DNA from 3 places in the Gordonia caeni genome. Region 1 is predicted to be linked to each of the others. Evidence: predicted binding sites of a transcription regulator. Region 1 holds the regulator's gene; each other region holds the start of a gene.
What was found. Region 1 encodes LexA, which represses DNA repair genes until DNA is damaged. Its sites were predicted from a motif close to CGAACANNTGTTCG; they were not measured.

Region 1 (4,507 bases):
ACGACGGCGTGACCGTCCTCATCCCGCAGCCCCTGCTCGAACACCTGCACGCGGGCGGATTCGACTGGCTGGTCCCCGGGCTGCGCAGCGAGCTGGCCACCGCCTTGATCCGCTCCCTGCCCAAGGGACTGCGCAAGTCGCTGTCGCCGGCGCAGCAGTACGCCGACCTGGTCCTCGAGCGGATCAAGCCCCGAGCCGAACCACTCCTGCCCGCCCTCGCCCGGGAACTCGGAGACATCGCCCGCATCAGCCTGTCCCCCAGCGATTTCCGCACCGACACGCTGCCCGCGCACCTGCGCATGCACTTCGCCGTCACGGACTCGGGTGGCGCGATCGTCGGGCGCGCCGACCGGCTCGACGAGCTCCGCCGCGAGTTCGGCGGCCGGTCGACCGCTCCGAACGCCGCGCCCGTCCACCGCCGCTGGACGGCCGACGGCATCGGCACACTGGCCGACCAGCGCGAAGAGCAGGTGGCGGGCCAGCCCGTCGTCACGTATCCGACGCTGCGACCGGCCGGTGACGGCGTACGTGTGGTGGACGCGACCACCATCGCGGCCCGCGACGCGGGATTGCGCGCCGGCATCGCCGTGCTGTTGGAGCAGTCGGTCGGACCGCTGAGCAAGAAGATCACCGGAAGCCTTCCACCCGCCGAACGGCTGGTGCTTTCGCAGAGCCCGTACCCGAACACCGAGGCGCTGCTGGCCGACTGCACACGGCGTGCGGTCGCCGACGCCTTGACCGAGCCCGGCGTGACGGCGATCCGCAGCCCCGACCAGTTCCGTGAGCTCGCCGAGCGGCTGTCCCCACAGATCCGTGCCGCCGCCCCGGAGCACTTCACGCACGCGGTCCGGGCGCTGGCCGAGACCGGCCCATTGCGCGCTGAGATCGACCAGCATGCCGGCTCGACCGCGGCCGACGACGTCGCCGACCAACTTGCGGAGCTCGTCTTCGACGGCTTCGTCGGCGTCACACCGCTGAGTCGGCTCAAGCACCTGCCGCGCTATCTGACCGCTGCCCGGCTACGCCTGGAATCGCTGCCCGGGTCGGCGGCCCGGGACACCGCCGCACTCGACACCGTGGACCGGGTGATCGCGCGGTGGAATCAGCGGCTGGCGCAGGTTCCGGCCAATCGGCAGGACGCTCTCAACGAGCTCGCGCACTGGCAGGTGGAAGAGTTGCGGGTCAGCCTGTTCGCGCAGCAACTCGGCACCGACGGGCCGATCTCGGAGAAGCGGGTGAGCAAAGCACTCGAAAGCTTCCGCTGAAGCCTTCCCGCGGAGGCCTTCCCGGAGTACCTGGATTCCTCAGCCGACGGGTTCGCGACTGCGGTCTTTGCGGAGATCGTCGATCTCACGCTGGAAGTCGTCGGCGGACTCGAAGGACCGGTAGACCGACGCGAACCGGAGGTAGGCGACCTCGTCGAGATCGCGGAGCGGCCCCAGGATGGCCAAGCCCACCTCGTTGCTGGGGACCTCTGCCGAGCCGGAGGCACGGACCGTGTTCTCCACGGCCTCGGCGAGCTGCGCGAGTGCGTCCTCGTTCACCTGGCGTCCCTGGCAGGCGTGGCGCACGCCCTTCATCACCTTCTCGCGACTGAAGGGCTCGGTGACACCGTTGCGTTTGACCACCGCGAGAACGGCGGCTTCCACAGTGGTGAATCGGCGCCCGCACTCCGCGCAGGCGCGGCGCCGCCGGATGGCCGTGCCGTCGTCAGAAGCTCGCGAATCAACCACTCGAGTGTCGTCGTTCTTGCAGAACGGGCAGCGCATGCTCTCAGCGTACCCGCCCGCCCGCGACGGCCTGCGCACGCACGTCACCTGCGGTCAGCGGTAGGCGGGCACGACGAGCGCCTGCCCCGGCCGGAGGCCGGTGCTCTGCAGATCGTTGAGATCGCGGACAGTGGCGATCACCGAGGCGGCGGGCAGATCGGGCGCGATCCGAGCGGCCACCGACGACAGCGACTCACCGCTGCGCACGTGCACCACCTCGGTGGCCGACGGCGTCTGCTGAACCGCATGCTGGTAGTCGTCGCCGACCATGCCGAGGACGGAGACGAACACGGCCAGACCGAGTCCGGTGAGTACGCCGGCGACCCAGCGGCGGCGCACCGACACTCGCGGAGTGTTCGAACGGGCGCGCTCCGCGCGCCCCGAGGCGCGTGCACTTGTTCGAACGCCGTAAAGGTCCACACGCTGGGTGATCATCGGGGTCCGTGCGGGCACCGCCGGCCCGTTCGACCGGGTGTGCGGGCGGCGCCCCGTGGGGCGGCAGGAGGGCGCGGGGCGCCCGGCGGGCCGTTCGGTCCGGGTCCGGATGACCGGAACATCGCAGGTCATCACCCGTGCGTCGACGGTCGGCACAGCCCCCGCGGTCCGGGTGGTCAGCAGTTCGGTCATCGGAAACTCCCATCGCTCGTGTGTTCGATGAACTCTTGTTCGATAGTTAACACCACGGGTCGGACAAACTCCGCGACACGTCGAACAATTGTTTGAATTCTGTGACCTACTCGACTAAATTGGGGATCACCCCGAGGAAAGGAACCTTCGATGAAGGACGGACCGCAGAACACGTCGAACGTGGACCCGCTGCTGTCGACCGCGACCCTGGAGGCCTCTCTGACGCAGCGGCAGCGAGAGGTTCTCGAGTACATCCGGTCCTCGGTGCGCGAGCGCGGCTACCCGCCGAGCATCCGCGAGATCGGCGAAGCGGTGGGCCTCACCTCCACCTCGTCGGTGGCCCATCAGCTGCGCACCCTCGAGCGCCGCGGACTGCTCAAGCGCGATCCGCACCGTCCGCGTGCGGTGAATGTGCGCGACGACCATCGCACGCCCCCGTCCGGTGACGACACGCGGGCCGATCCGAGCCAGCCGGCTCCGGCCTTCGTGCCGGTGCTGGGCCGGATCGCCGCCGGCGGCCCGATGCTGGCCGAGCAGGCCGTCGAGGACGTCTTCCCGCTCCCCAAGGAACTGGTCGGCGAAGGCTCGCTGTTCCTGCTGCGGGTGGTCGGCGAATCGATGGTCGACGCCGCCATCTGCGACGGTGACTGGGTGGTGGTCCGCCAGCAGAACGTCGCCGAGAACGGCGACATCGTGGCCGCCATGATCGACGGCGAGGCCACCGTCAAGACCTTCAAGCGAGTCGACGGCCACGTCTGGCTGATGCCCCACAACGAGCACTTCGAACCCATTCCGGGCGACGACGCCGCCGTTCTGGGCAAGGTCGTGACCGTCCTTCGCCGGATCTGACCTGCCGCCAGGCCGGGTCTCGACTCCGCTCGACCACCGGCTTCTTCGGTGATCGAGCGGAGTCGGTTCGTCAGTGGTCGAGCAGGGAGTGTTCTCAGCCGAGCACGGTGCGGGCGGCATCGCGCGCCGCGGACGTACTGTCCGCGGCGACCGCGGCCTTGGCCGCCGTCACACACTGATCCAGGGTGACGCCGCCGAGCTTCACGCCCACCGCGGGCGCGGCCGCCGGGGCCGACGACAGCGAGGTGACGCCGAGTCCCACCAGGACGCACGCGAGCAGCGGGTCTGCCGCCGCCTCGCCGCAGACCCCCACCTGCTTGGACTGCGCGGCACCCGCGGCGCCGACGCGCTCGATCAGGGCCAGCACCGCGGGCTGCCACGGATCGGTCAGCGAAGCGAGTTCGGGCGACATCCGGTCGGCCGCCATCGTGTACTGGGTGAGGTCGTTGGTGCCGATGGACACGAAGTCGACCTCGGCCAGGATCTGGTCGGCCTGCACCGCTGCCGACGGTACTTCGACCATCACTCCGGGCACCAGACCACGCGCACGCACCAGCGCCGCGAACTCGCGGGCCTCGCCCACGGTGGCGATCATCGGGGCCATCACCCACGGCACCGCCGAGGTGCCCTTCGCCGCGGCGGCGATCGCGTCGAGCTGATGCTCGCGGATCTCCGGATTCGACAGGATGATGCGGTTGCCCCGCACCCCCATCGCCGGGTTCGCCTCGTCCGGGTGGGTGACGAACTTGAGCGGCTTGTCCGAGCCCGCGTCGAGCGTCCGGATGACCACCTTGTCGCCGTCGAAGGCGTCGATCACCGAGCGGTAGAGGTCGGTCTGCTCGGCCACCGACGGTTCGTCGGAGCGATCCAGGAAGGCGAGCTCGGTGCGGAACAGCCCGACACCCTCGCAGACCCCGCGCTCGGCGGCGGCCCGGGCCGAAGGTCCGTCGGCCACGTTGGCCAGGATCAGGACCCGATGCCCGTCGGCCGTCTGCCCCGGCCCGCGCCAGGACGCCGCCGCCTCGGCGACGCGCCCGGCCTCGGCGACCGCCGAGGTGATGGTCTTCGGATCGGGGTCGATGCCCACCACGCCGCGTTCGCCGTCGACGAAGGCGGTGGCGCCGGCGGGGATGTCGTTCAGGTCGGCGATGGCCACCACGCACGGGATACCGAGCTGCCGGGCGATGATCGCCGTGTGGCTCGACGGGCCTCCGAGACGGGTGGCCAGGGCGATCACTCGCGCCGGGTCCAGGCCCGCGGTG
Region 2 (4,507 bases), on a different contig from region 1:
CAGCAGCCGGGTTCCCGACAGGCCCACGCCGAGGTCCAGATCCAGGACACGGTCGCGGTCGCGGCTGGAGGTGAGCCCGTGAAGCTGCACCACCGGGTGACCGCCCTCGTCGCTCAGTTCCCATGCGAGTTCGGCGTCGGGCACCGGGAACATCGTCATCGCTGATTCCTTACGTAACAGGACGGAAACTCGGGGTCGCTAGATTACCGCCATGCGGCTCACCAACGTCGCGCACCTGCGCCTCCCGTTCGGCCGGTTGTACGGCTACGACCTCGCCGTGTCTCCGGCCGATGAGCAGTTGCCGATCTCGTTCGATCAGCGTCGGCACGTCGGTGCCGGGGAACGGCCGGGGTCGTGGATGGCGCTCTCGTTCCACCTGTCCGAGCCGGTGCCCCGTGATCACCTCGCCCGGGCTTGGCTGACGGTGATCGCACGCCACGGTACGCTCCGCTCGGCCTTCTCGCCGGGTGACGACGGCGAGCCCCGCCTGCAGGCGATCGAGGTCTCCGAGGGGGCGTGGCGCGAGCATTCGATCGGCCCGGGACAAGCGGTCAACGATGCGCTCCGGGACGTCCTGGACGGCTCCTGCTCGCCGTACTCGGCTCCGGCGCATCGGCTCTGCGTCCTGGAGACGGCGGCCGGCCCGACGGTGGTGGTCGCGGCCGATCATTCGCACGTCGACATGTGGTCGATGCTGGTGATCCTGCGCGATCTGCTGGCGGCGCTGGACGATGTCCGCGCCGGCCGCACTCCGACGGCCGGCCCGGTCCCGCCCTTCGCCGACCACACTCGGGCACTCGTCGCCCGGCCGGCGGCGCCGGACCGCGTCCGCGCGCGGTGGGCGGAGATCCTCGCCGACAGCGGTGGGGTGATGCCGCGGTTCCCGCTGCCGTTGGGGGCGGCCGAGGTGCAACTGGAGCGGGTCGAGATCCGTGACGTGTTCGACGTCGACGACAGCGCGGCGTTCTCCGCGCAGGCGCGAGGGGACGGCGTCTCCACACTGGCACTGGCGGTGGCGGCGATGACCGACGTGACCCGCGAGCTCTCCTGCGCCCCGCTGCGGGCGGTGTTTCCGGTGCACAGCCGCTACGACGCCACCTGGCACGACTCCGTCGGCTGGTTCATCACCAACTCGGTGCTCGAGTCGTTGACGCCGGATCCGGTGGCGGCCGCCGCGTCGGTCCGGGAGGCGGTGGATCTGGGGTCGTGGCCGCTCGAGGACGTACTGGCGCCGTGGGGAGGCATGCCTGAGGCGCCCGGAATGTTCGCCATCTCCTGGCTGGATCTGCGCCGGCTCCCGGTCCGGGTCGACGCGGTGGGCCTGGATGCGCAGTACGTGGGGGCGACGATCCGGACCGACGGGGTGATGCTGTGGTTCATCCTCGACGGGACGGGGCTGCACCTGCGCTGCCGGTATCCGGACACCGCCGAAGCCCGGGCCAACGTCGGAGCGTGGCTGGATCTGCTGGTCGCCCGGCTGCAGGCGGGGGCGCGCTCATCGGTGGGGGCGCAGTTGGCCGTCGGTGCGCGGAGCTTCCGCGTCGAGCGGGCCCGGCGCGGCGACGTGCCGGCGATCGTCGCGTTGCTGGCCGACGACGAGATCGGCCGCACCCGCGAAGTGGACGAGTATGCGCCGTACGAGGCGGCGTTCGACGTCGTCGCCCGGGACCGGTCGCACTACCTGGCGGTGGTGCGTGACGACGGTGACCGGATCGTGGGCACCATGCAGTTGACCGTTCTCCCCGGGCTGACGCGGAGTGGAACCACGCGGCTTCAGGTGGAGGGGTTGCGGGTGGCCGCGAGTGAGCGGTCCGGAGGGCTCGGTACCGCGATGCTGGAGTGGGCGCACGACCACGGTCGTGCCCACGGTGCGACCCTCACCCAGGTGACCACCGACGAAGCTCGCGACCGGGCCCGTGCCTTCTACGGGCGACTCGGCTACGGCGCCGATCACGTGGGGCTCAAACGCGCCCTGTGACGTCAGTGGCCGTCCGGTTCGGGCCGCAGCCACAACCACGTGCACACGGTCGCCATGATCACCGTGACCGCGATCGGCACCCACAGTTTCGGCGTGATCACGAACAGCAGTATCGCGCAGAAGGCCATCATGACGGTGGCGAGGATCTTCGCGCGCCTGCTGATCGCGCCGTGCTCTTGCCATTCGAGGAACATCGGCCCCAGGCGGGAGTCGCTGAGCAACCGGGCATGCAGCTTCTCCGATCCCCGCGCCGCCGCGAACGCGGCCAGCAGAATGAACGGCACCGTCGGGAGAACCGGCACGACGATCCCCACCAGCCCGAGCCCCAGCGACACGTAGGCGACCACCCACCACAACCAGCGGAACCGGGTCGTGGTGGCCATGCTCCCCACGATAAAGACTCCGGCCCGGCCGCCGGATCAGGGTTTGTCGGAGGCCGGGGTTACATTAAGAATAGAACACCAGTTCGAATGGCTGAGTGGTCGCCGGTTCCGCGAGGATCTGGGGCTCGACCAGCGTGAACGGTGTTCACGAGTGACTCGTTCGGGGGATCGAGAAGTGAATTCACAGCACTTGACCGCGTTCGCCGACCGGCTGGCCGATGACCTCACCAGCCCGCCGGATGACGGTGATGACGGCGGTGGGCTGGCTGCGTTCCTGGAGGGGGTGCGTCCGGTCGACGACGATCGGGAGCTTCTGGCGGTGATGGCCGGTTTGATCCGGTTGCGAAACATCGTCGACCACGCCCTGGTGCGCGGGATCGAGACGGCGGAGCGGACAGGAGTGCCGGGGCGCAAGCGGGTGCGCTCGGGCGCGAATCTGCTGATGGAGCTCGGGATGGTGCCCGGGTCGGCGCACCGGGTGGTCCGGCTGGGCAGGGCAGTGGCGGCGGTGCCGCAGGTGGCCCGGGGGATGCGGGATGGGGCGGTGCCGGCCGAGCTCGGTGATGCGGTGGTGCGCGGTCTGGAGTACGTGGCCCGCCGCATCGACGTACCCGAAGCCGATCAGGCGCGGGTGCTGGCCTCGTTGATGGTGCAGACCACTCCCGCGAAGGTTGATGAGAAGGCCCGAGCCTGGGCCCTGCGCCTGACCCCGGCAGAACCCGACGACGAGGGCGAGGCGGTGCCGGTGGCCGAGAACATTGACTTGAACGAGATGACGGTCGTGCAGGGGGAGGACGGGAGGGTCAGCGTCACCGTCGACTTGGACGTCGTGGCCGGAGAAGAACTGCATGCGGCGCTGGATCCGTTGTGCCGCCCGGTCCCCGAACCCGACGGATCCCCGGACAGGAGGTCGGCCGAACGACGCCGTGCCGACGCGTTGGCGCAAATGGTGCGCACGTATCTGGCCGGCAGTGAGCGGCCCGTCTCCGGAGGGGTGTTGCCGCACGTCAGTCTGGTGGTGCCCGCGTGGGTGACCCGGAACGGCCGGCCGATCCTCGACCGGGAACAGGCCGGGGAGGCGACGGTGATGGTGCCCGTGGACCTTGAGGCGGAGTTGGCACGGGTGCCGGCGCTGGGGTTCACCGGGCCGGTCTCGGCGCGTACCGCGGAGTTGGTGATGTGTGACGCCTCGGTGTGCGCGGCTCTGATCGATGGGGAAGGTGTTCCGTTGAGCGTGGGACGGGACAACCGGTTGTTTCCGGTGGGGATCCGCAAAGCCCTGGCCATCCGGGACCGCGGGTGCGCGTTTCCCGGGTGCGGGGCGGCGGTGGGGTGGTGCGATGCCCATCATGTCGAGCACTGGGAACACGGCGGCGACACCTGTCTGGGCAACGGGGTGTTGTTGTGCCGGCGCCATCACACGCTGATCCATCACAGCGGATGGGAAGTGTTCATCGAACGCGACGGCCACCCCTGGTTCCTGCCTCCGGTCGACCCCGAGCACCCGAACCGGATCCGTGAGCCGTTGCGCTCGCACGGGCGGCGAACACTGACCTGTCTGCCGACCGCCGCCGCCTGAGCACTGAGACTTCTACAGATCTGACCTGCCGCCACCTGACCGCCTGACGAGAACTGCCGGACCGCTACGGATCCGGGCGCTGTGAGACCAACCGAATAGTCGTGCCGGACACGCTGTCCGGTGCGGTGCGTTGTTTGAGAATTTCATAGTGGGCCGCCGCCTTGCCGTTGTCGCGGTGTTGCCGGGCGGGACGATAGCCGAATCGGGCGCCTGAATGCGTCCGATCGCGAGACAATGGACCCATGAGCGAAACCATCACCGCGGTGTCGGCGGAGATCATCGAGCCGATCGGCACCATCACTCTCCGCGAAGCACAGCGCCGAAATCCGCTTTCGCGGAAGACGATGCAGAAGATCACCCGACTCCTCCGCGAGATGAGCGACGACCCGCGGGTGCGAGTGATCGTCATCGCCGCCGAAGGGCCGGCGTTCTCGGCCGGGCACGATCTCACCGAAGTCGTCGGTGCCACCCTCGAGGACGAACAGGTGGTCTTCGCCGCCTGCTCGGAACTGATGACCACCGTGCACGAGGTCCGGCAGCCGGTGATCGCACAGGTGCAGGGCATGG
Region 3 (4,507 bases), on a different contig from region 1:
GGGCGTGGACACGCGCGGGGCACTGGCCCCCGCCTGAGTCCGATACGGGTCACGCCCCGGGGCGTGCCCCGTCCTCGCCGGCCGTTTCCTCGCCGACGGTCTTCTCCCCGGCGGCGCGTCCGGCGTCGGCCGCGGTGGCACCGTCCTGCTCGCCGCTCGTCGCGGCCCCGGGCTGTGCGCTCTCGGCTTCCGGATTCTGCTCGCCGCCGGCCGCCGAGTCGGACTTGCGGCGGCGGACGCGCTTGCCCAAACCGGCGAGAGCCGCGGGAACGGCGGTCTGCTTCTGATCGGCGGGCGGGGTGTACCGAGGAGTCTTGTCCCGGAGGCGGTAGGCCGTCGCCGCCACCACCGCCACGATCGCCAGACACAGCAGCACGACGAACCAGGTCCACCCCGGCAGCGCCGCAGTGGCCGGATCCGGGTACTCGGCGTCGGCGTTGAACTCGGCGTTCTGCTCCGGTTCGGGGACCCAGGTGACCGATGAGTCGCCCGCCAGATTGCCGTTGGTGGCGACCACGGGACCGTCGAAGTCGACGGTGATGGACAGATAGTAGGTGTTCGGCGGCAGCGCGGTGAGCGCTGCGCCCCCGCGCAGCCGGACGATGTCGCCGCTGCGGGTGGCGTTCAGGTCGACGGTGGCGCCGGAGTCGAGGGCGCTGGAGATGATCTCCCCGAGCTGGGAGAACTGACCGGCGGTCAGATCGGTGTAGGTCATCCGGGACCCGACTTTGCCCGTGGTGGAGGTCTGCTCGTCCTCGGCGTCGCGCGAAGTCCACTCGTTCGGGAACGGGGTCACCGACACCGATCCGGACATCGAGGCGGGGACGTCGAAGGTGGGGGCGGCGGGACTGGCCTCCGGGGTGGCCGCGACCACCACGAAGCCGGAGAACTGATCACCGACATGCTCCGACCGCGTCATACAGCCGCTGAGCAGCGGGATCAGCGCGAGCAGGGCGACGCAGGCCAGGGCCGGCAACCGGCGCGGAACCTGGGGGCGGTGGAGGGAAGGCACGCCTGACATCGTGCCAGAGTCTCCAGGTGATCGCGGTGAGCGGCGCGGTCGCGTCCGTCAGACCGCGGCGTGCCGCCCGGTCGGCAGCGGCAGGTCGCGGCCCAGGAAGGCGAAGGGTCGCGGATCGCCGGCGAAGGTGAAGTCGCGCAGGACGTCGGTGAAGCCCATCCGGCGGTACAGCGACCACGCCCGATTCTCCTCGCCGCGCACCTCCGGGGTGGAGAGCAGGACGCGGGACTCGGGCCGTGCGTCCAGCAAGCGCTGCAAGAGGGCCTCGCCGATACCGCGCCCCTGGGCGAACGGATGCACGTGCAGTTCGGTGAGCTCGAAGTAGTCGGCGGTGATCGCCTCGATCTGCTCGGGGGAATGGCCCCGTCGTGCCAGCCCCGTGCGCAGCTGACGGTTCCACCATTGGTCGGGGGCGCCGGTGTAGCCGTAGGCCACGCCGGCCATGATCTCGTTGTCGGCGGTCCAGGACGAACGCACCCGGAGCCGGGCGTAGGTGGGCTGCATCAGTTCGCTGGGCGAAGCCGGCGCCAGCGCTGCGACGGCGATCCAGCCGGGACGGTACAGATGATCTCGCCACAGCCCGATGCGTCCGCGCTCGGTGCCGCGGGGATAGCGCATCGCCGTCACATAGGTGTGCACCGCCTGGTCCAGCCAGGCATGTGCATCGTCGGCGGGAAGTGCGGTGAGCCGTACCGGCATGGTGCCTCCCCTGGCCGTGTCGGCCTCATCGCGGCAGCGGGAGCGCCGGTGCGCGCCCGAGGAGCTCGTTGCTCCGTTCCGGAGACATTATCGCCACTTGCCACACGGGGTGGGCGGGGGCTAGCCTCATTGTGTCGAACATCAGTTCGATCATCGACGTGGCGGGCCGGCGGGGAAGACGCCGGCCCGCCGCTCGTGCGGATTCGGCATCCCGGGATCGGCCCCCGACCCGATTGCCGGGCGGGATTGTCGGTGGTGCATGAGACGTTCTCCTTGACGAAAGGAGACGACGCGATGGCCCAGACCAGCAGACGGCGCGCAGTGCCGGCGCGACCGGCGCCCGTCGACCCCCGTGTGGTTCACCGCAGCCGAGACCTGCTCGACCGCGCCGAGGTGCTCTTCGACGAGGCTTCGGGGGTCGCCGACGACGGGGCCGAGCGATTCCGGCAGTTCTATCTGGCCGCCATCCGCGCGGCGGGGGCGGTCCTGGCCGTGTACGAACCTCCCGGTCCGGTGCGTAGGCGCCGTAACGCGCGCGATGCCTGGAGCCGGATCAAGGCGGTCGCCCCGCAGTACGCCGATCTGGCCGAGTACTTCGGCGGTCTGTCGGTGATGCGCTCCCGGGTGGAGGCGGGGCTGGTGCGGCACGTCGACGACACCCTGTGTGCCCGCGTCGAGCGGCGCGCGGCCGAATTCCTCGATGCCGCCGACGCCAGTCTGCTCGCCTACGAGCAGGGACGCCTGCCCGGCGCCGATCGTTCCGAACACGTCTTGGGCGCCTGAGCAGTGCTTCGTCGCCGCTGCATGCCCGCGGCGGGCGGTCGATTCCGGTCGCGCGGCGCCCTGGCGGGAGGTTATGGTGGTCGGCGGCGAGTTCTGCTCCTATCATGGAGAGAAGCAGGCGTCGAGGTCCCGTCGTTTGTGTCGCTCGGACAGTAAGGGAGGAGCGCGGTGCCGCTTTCGGAACATGAGCAGCGGATGCTCGACGAGATTGAGAGCGCGCTGTACGCCGAAGACCCGAAGTTCGTCTCAAGCGTCAGCAAGCAGCGTGTGGGGCGCCCCAATGCCCGGCGCCAGTGGCAGGCCGCTCTGCTGCTGCTGCTCGGGTTGGCGCTTCTGGTGGGCGGCCTGATGGTCGATATCCAGGTCGGCGAGTTGAAGATCCTCAGCCTGGTCGGATTCTTCGTGATGTTCGCGGGCGGCCTGTTGCTGTTGCTCGCGCCGCGTGGCGGCGCCGAGTCGGCGAGCTCGGGCGGCGGCGGCAAGAAGAAGCAGTCGTCCAAGGGGTCACTGAGTTCACGTATGGAGGATCGCTTCAACCGGCGCTTCCACCAGGACGGTCACTGACCGATACCACCGCGGCCTGACGGTCGCACGATTCCCGCGACGGGGGTCGTCGTCTCCACGGAGACGACGGCCCCCGTTTCGCATCGCCGACCCGGGGTTCCGCCGGCGTTCCTCCGGCGACGGAACCGGGGCCCGCCGCTGATCCCCACCCTCTCCCACCCCGATCACCCACTTTGCCCCACCCGGGACCCCATATGAGTCCCACTGGCCACTTCTATGCTGTTCAGGCCCAATGCTCGTGTCTGATATGTGACTTGCGACTCGCGGCGCGCCTGAGAATCCTCACGATGAAAGTCCTTTGACCTGGCTATATAGGCGATGGTGGTGGGAAAGTGGGGTGTGCGGGGTGGAAAGTGGTGGAAAGTGGGGTAATATGGTGCACATCGATGAGGAGGAATCCGGAACCTCCCCGCCGATACCGGGGCAGGAGGTGACGGCGTGGCTGGTTTCGTCGGCACCTACTCACCGAAGCTGGACGACAAGGGCCGACTCACGTTGCCGGCCAAGTTCCGAAACGCACTGTCAGGAGGGGTCGTGGTCACTCAAGGCCTGGATCACAGCCTGTCGGTGTATCCGGCGGAGGAGTTCGACGCCACCGCCCAGAAGGCGAACCAGGCGTCGCGCAACGACCCGGAGGCCCGTGCCTTCGTCCGGCTCATGCTGGCCGGCGCCGACGAGCAGACGCTCGACGGTCAGGGCCGAGTGCATCTGTCCGCGGGACTCCGCGGATGGGCGCGCCTGCAGAAGGACTGCGTGGTCACCGGGCAGTACGACCACCTGGAGATCTGGGACGCCACCCGCTGGGCGGAGTACCAGGCAGCGCACGAGGAGGCCTTCGCGGCCGGCGGCTCCGCCGCTCTGGACGCGATCGTCTAGGACAAATGAAGAACTGGACTGCTGCGGTGAGGCGAGGCCTCGGCCCGGCCGACCCTGACGTACTTCCCCAACGCCAGGTGCGACTCGGGCGGGGACCCCGCCTCACCGCAGTTCCGTTTCTTCACCGCAGTCCCACCGGACCCGCAGCGAATCACCCACCGGCAGCGACAGACAGGGGAGAGGCGATGGCCGTACCGCCGTCCTCGTCGGGGCAGCCTTCTCATCGTTCGGGCGACCACGGGCACGTCCCGGTGATGGCCGACCGCATGGTCGGTCTCCTGCTGCCCGCGCTGACCCGGACCGATCCGGACGGCACCGGTGCGGTACTGGTGGACGGCACCCTGGGCGCCGGCGGGCACACCGAACTCTTCCTGTCCCGGCTGCCCGGGCTCGTCGTCCACGGCATCGACCGCGACGAACACGCCCTCGCGATCGCCCGGGAGCGCCTCGCGCCCTTCGGTGACCGCGTGCGGTTCCACCACGCGCGCTACGACCAGATCGGCCGGGTGGCCGCAGAAGCGGGCCTGGACGCCGTCGACGGCATCCTGCTCGACTTGGGGGTGT

Region 2: a site for LexA is predicted at 2,434-2,447, ahead of ABD732_RS08345 (HNH endonuclease signature motif containing protein). Genes of this name have one in related genera too.
Region 3: a site for LexA is predicted at 1,856-1,869, ahead of ABD732_RS12870 (SAV_6107 family HEPN domain-containing protein). Genes of this name have one in related genera too.

Annotation. Positions count from the first base shown of each region.
Region 1 is NZ_BAAAZW010000005.1:248,925-253,431, reverse strand. Features, by position in the region: gene hrpA (ATP-dependent RNA helicase HrpA) at 1-1,265, shown strand, start outside; gene nrdR (transcriptional regulator NrdR) at 1,305-1,769, opposite strand; gene ABD732_RS10185 (LysM peptidoglycan-binding domain-containing protein) at 1,824-2,114, opposite strand; gene lexA (transcriptional repressor LexA) at 2,547-3,245, shown strand; gene ptsP (phosphoenolpyruvate--protein phosphotransferase) at 3,340-4,507, opposite strand, start outside.
Region 2 is NZ_BAAAZW010000004.1:265,909-270,415, reverse strand. Features, by position in the region: gene ABD732_RS08360 (alpha/beta fold hydrolase) at 1-159, opposite strand, end outside; gene ABD732_RS08355 (GNAT family N-acetyltransferase) at 212-1,978, shown strand; gene ABD732_RS08350 (YbaN family protein) at 1,981-2,361, opposite strand; gene ABD732_RS08345 (HNH endonuclease signature motif containing protein) at 2,537-3,940, shown strand; gene ABD732_RS08340 (enoyl-CoA hydratase) at 4,183-4,507, shown strand, end outside.
Region 3 is NZ_BAAAZW010000007.1:108,114-112,620, forward strand. Features, by position in the region: gene ABD732_RS12855 (methylenetetrahydrofolate reductase) at 1-37, shown strand, start outside; gene ABD732_RS12860 (LppM family (lipo)protein) at 50-1,012, opposite strand; gene ABD732_RS12865 (GNAT family N-acetyltransferase) at 1,070-1,720, opposite strand; gene ABD732_RS12870 (SAV_6107 family HEPN domain-containing protein) at 2,015-2,503, shown strand; gene ABD732_RS12875 (DUF3040 domain-containing protein) at 2,672-3,067, shown strand; gene mraZ (division/cell wall cluster transcriptional repressor MraZ) at 3,506-3,943, shown strand; gene rsmH (16S rRNA (cytosine(1402)-N(4))-methyltransferase RsmH) at 4,129-4,507, shown strand, end outside.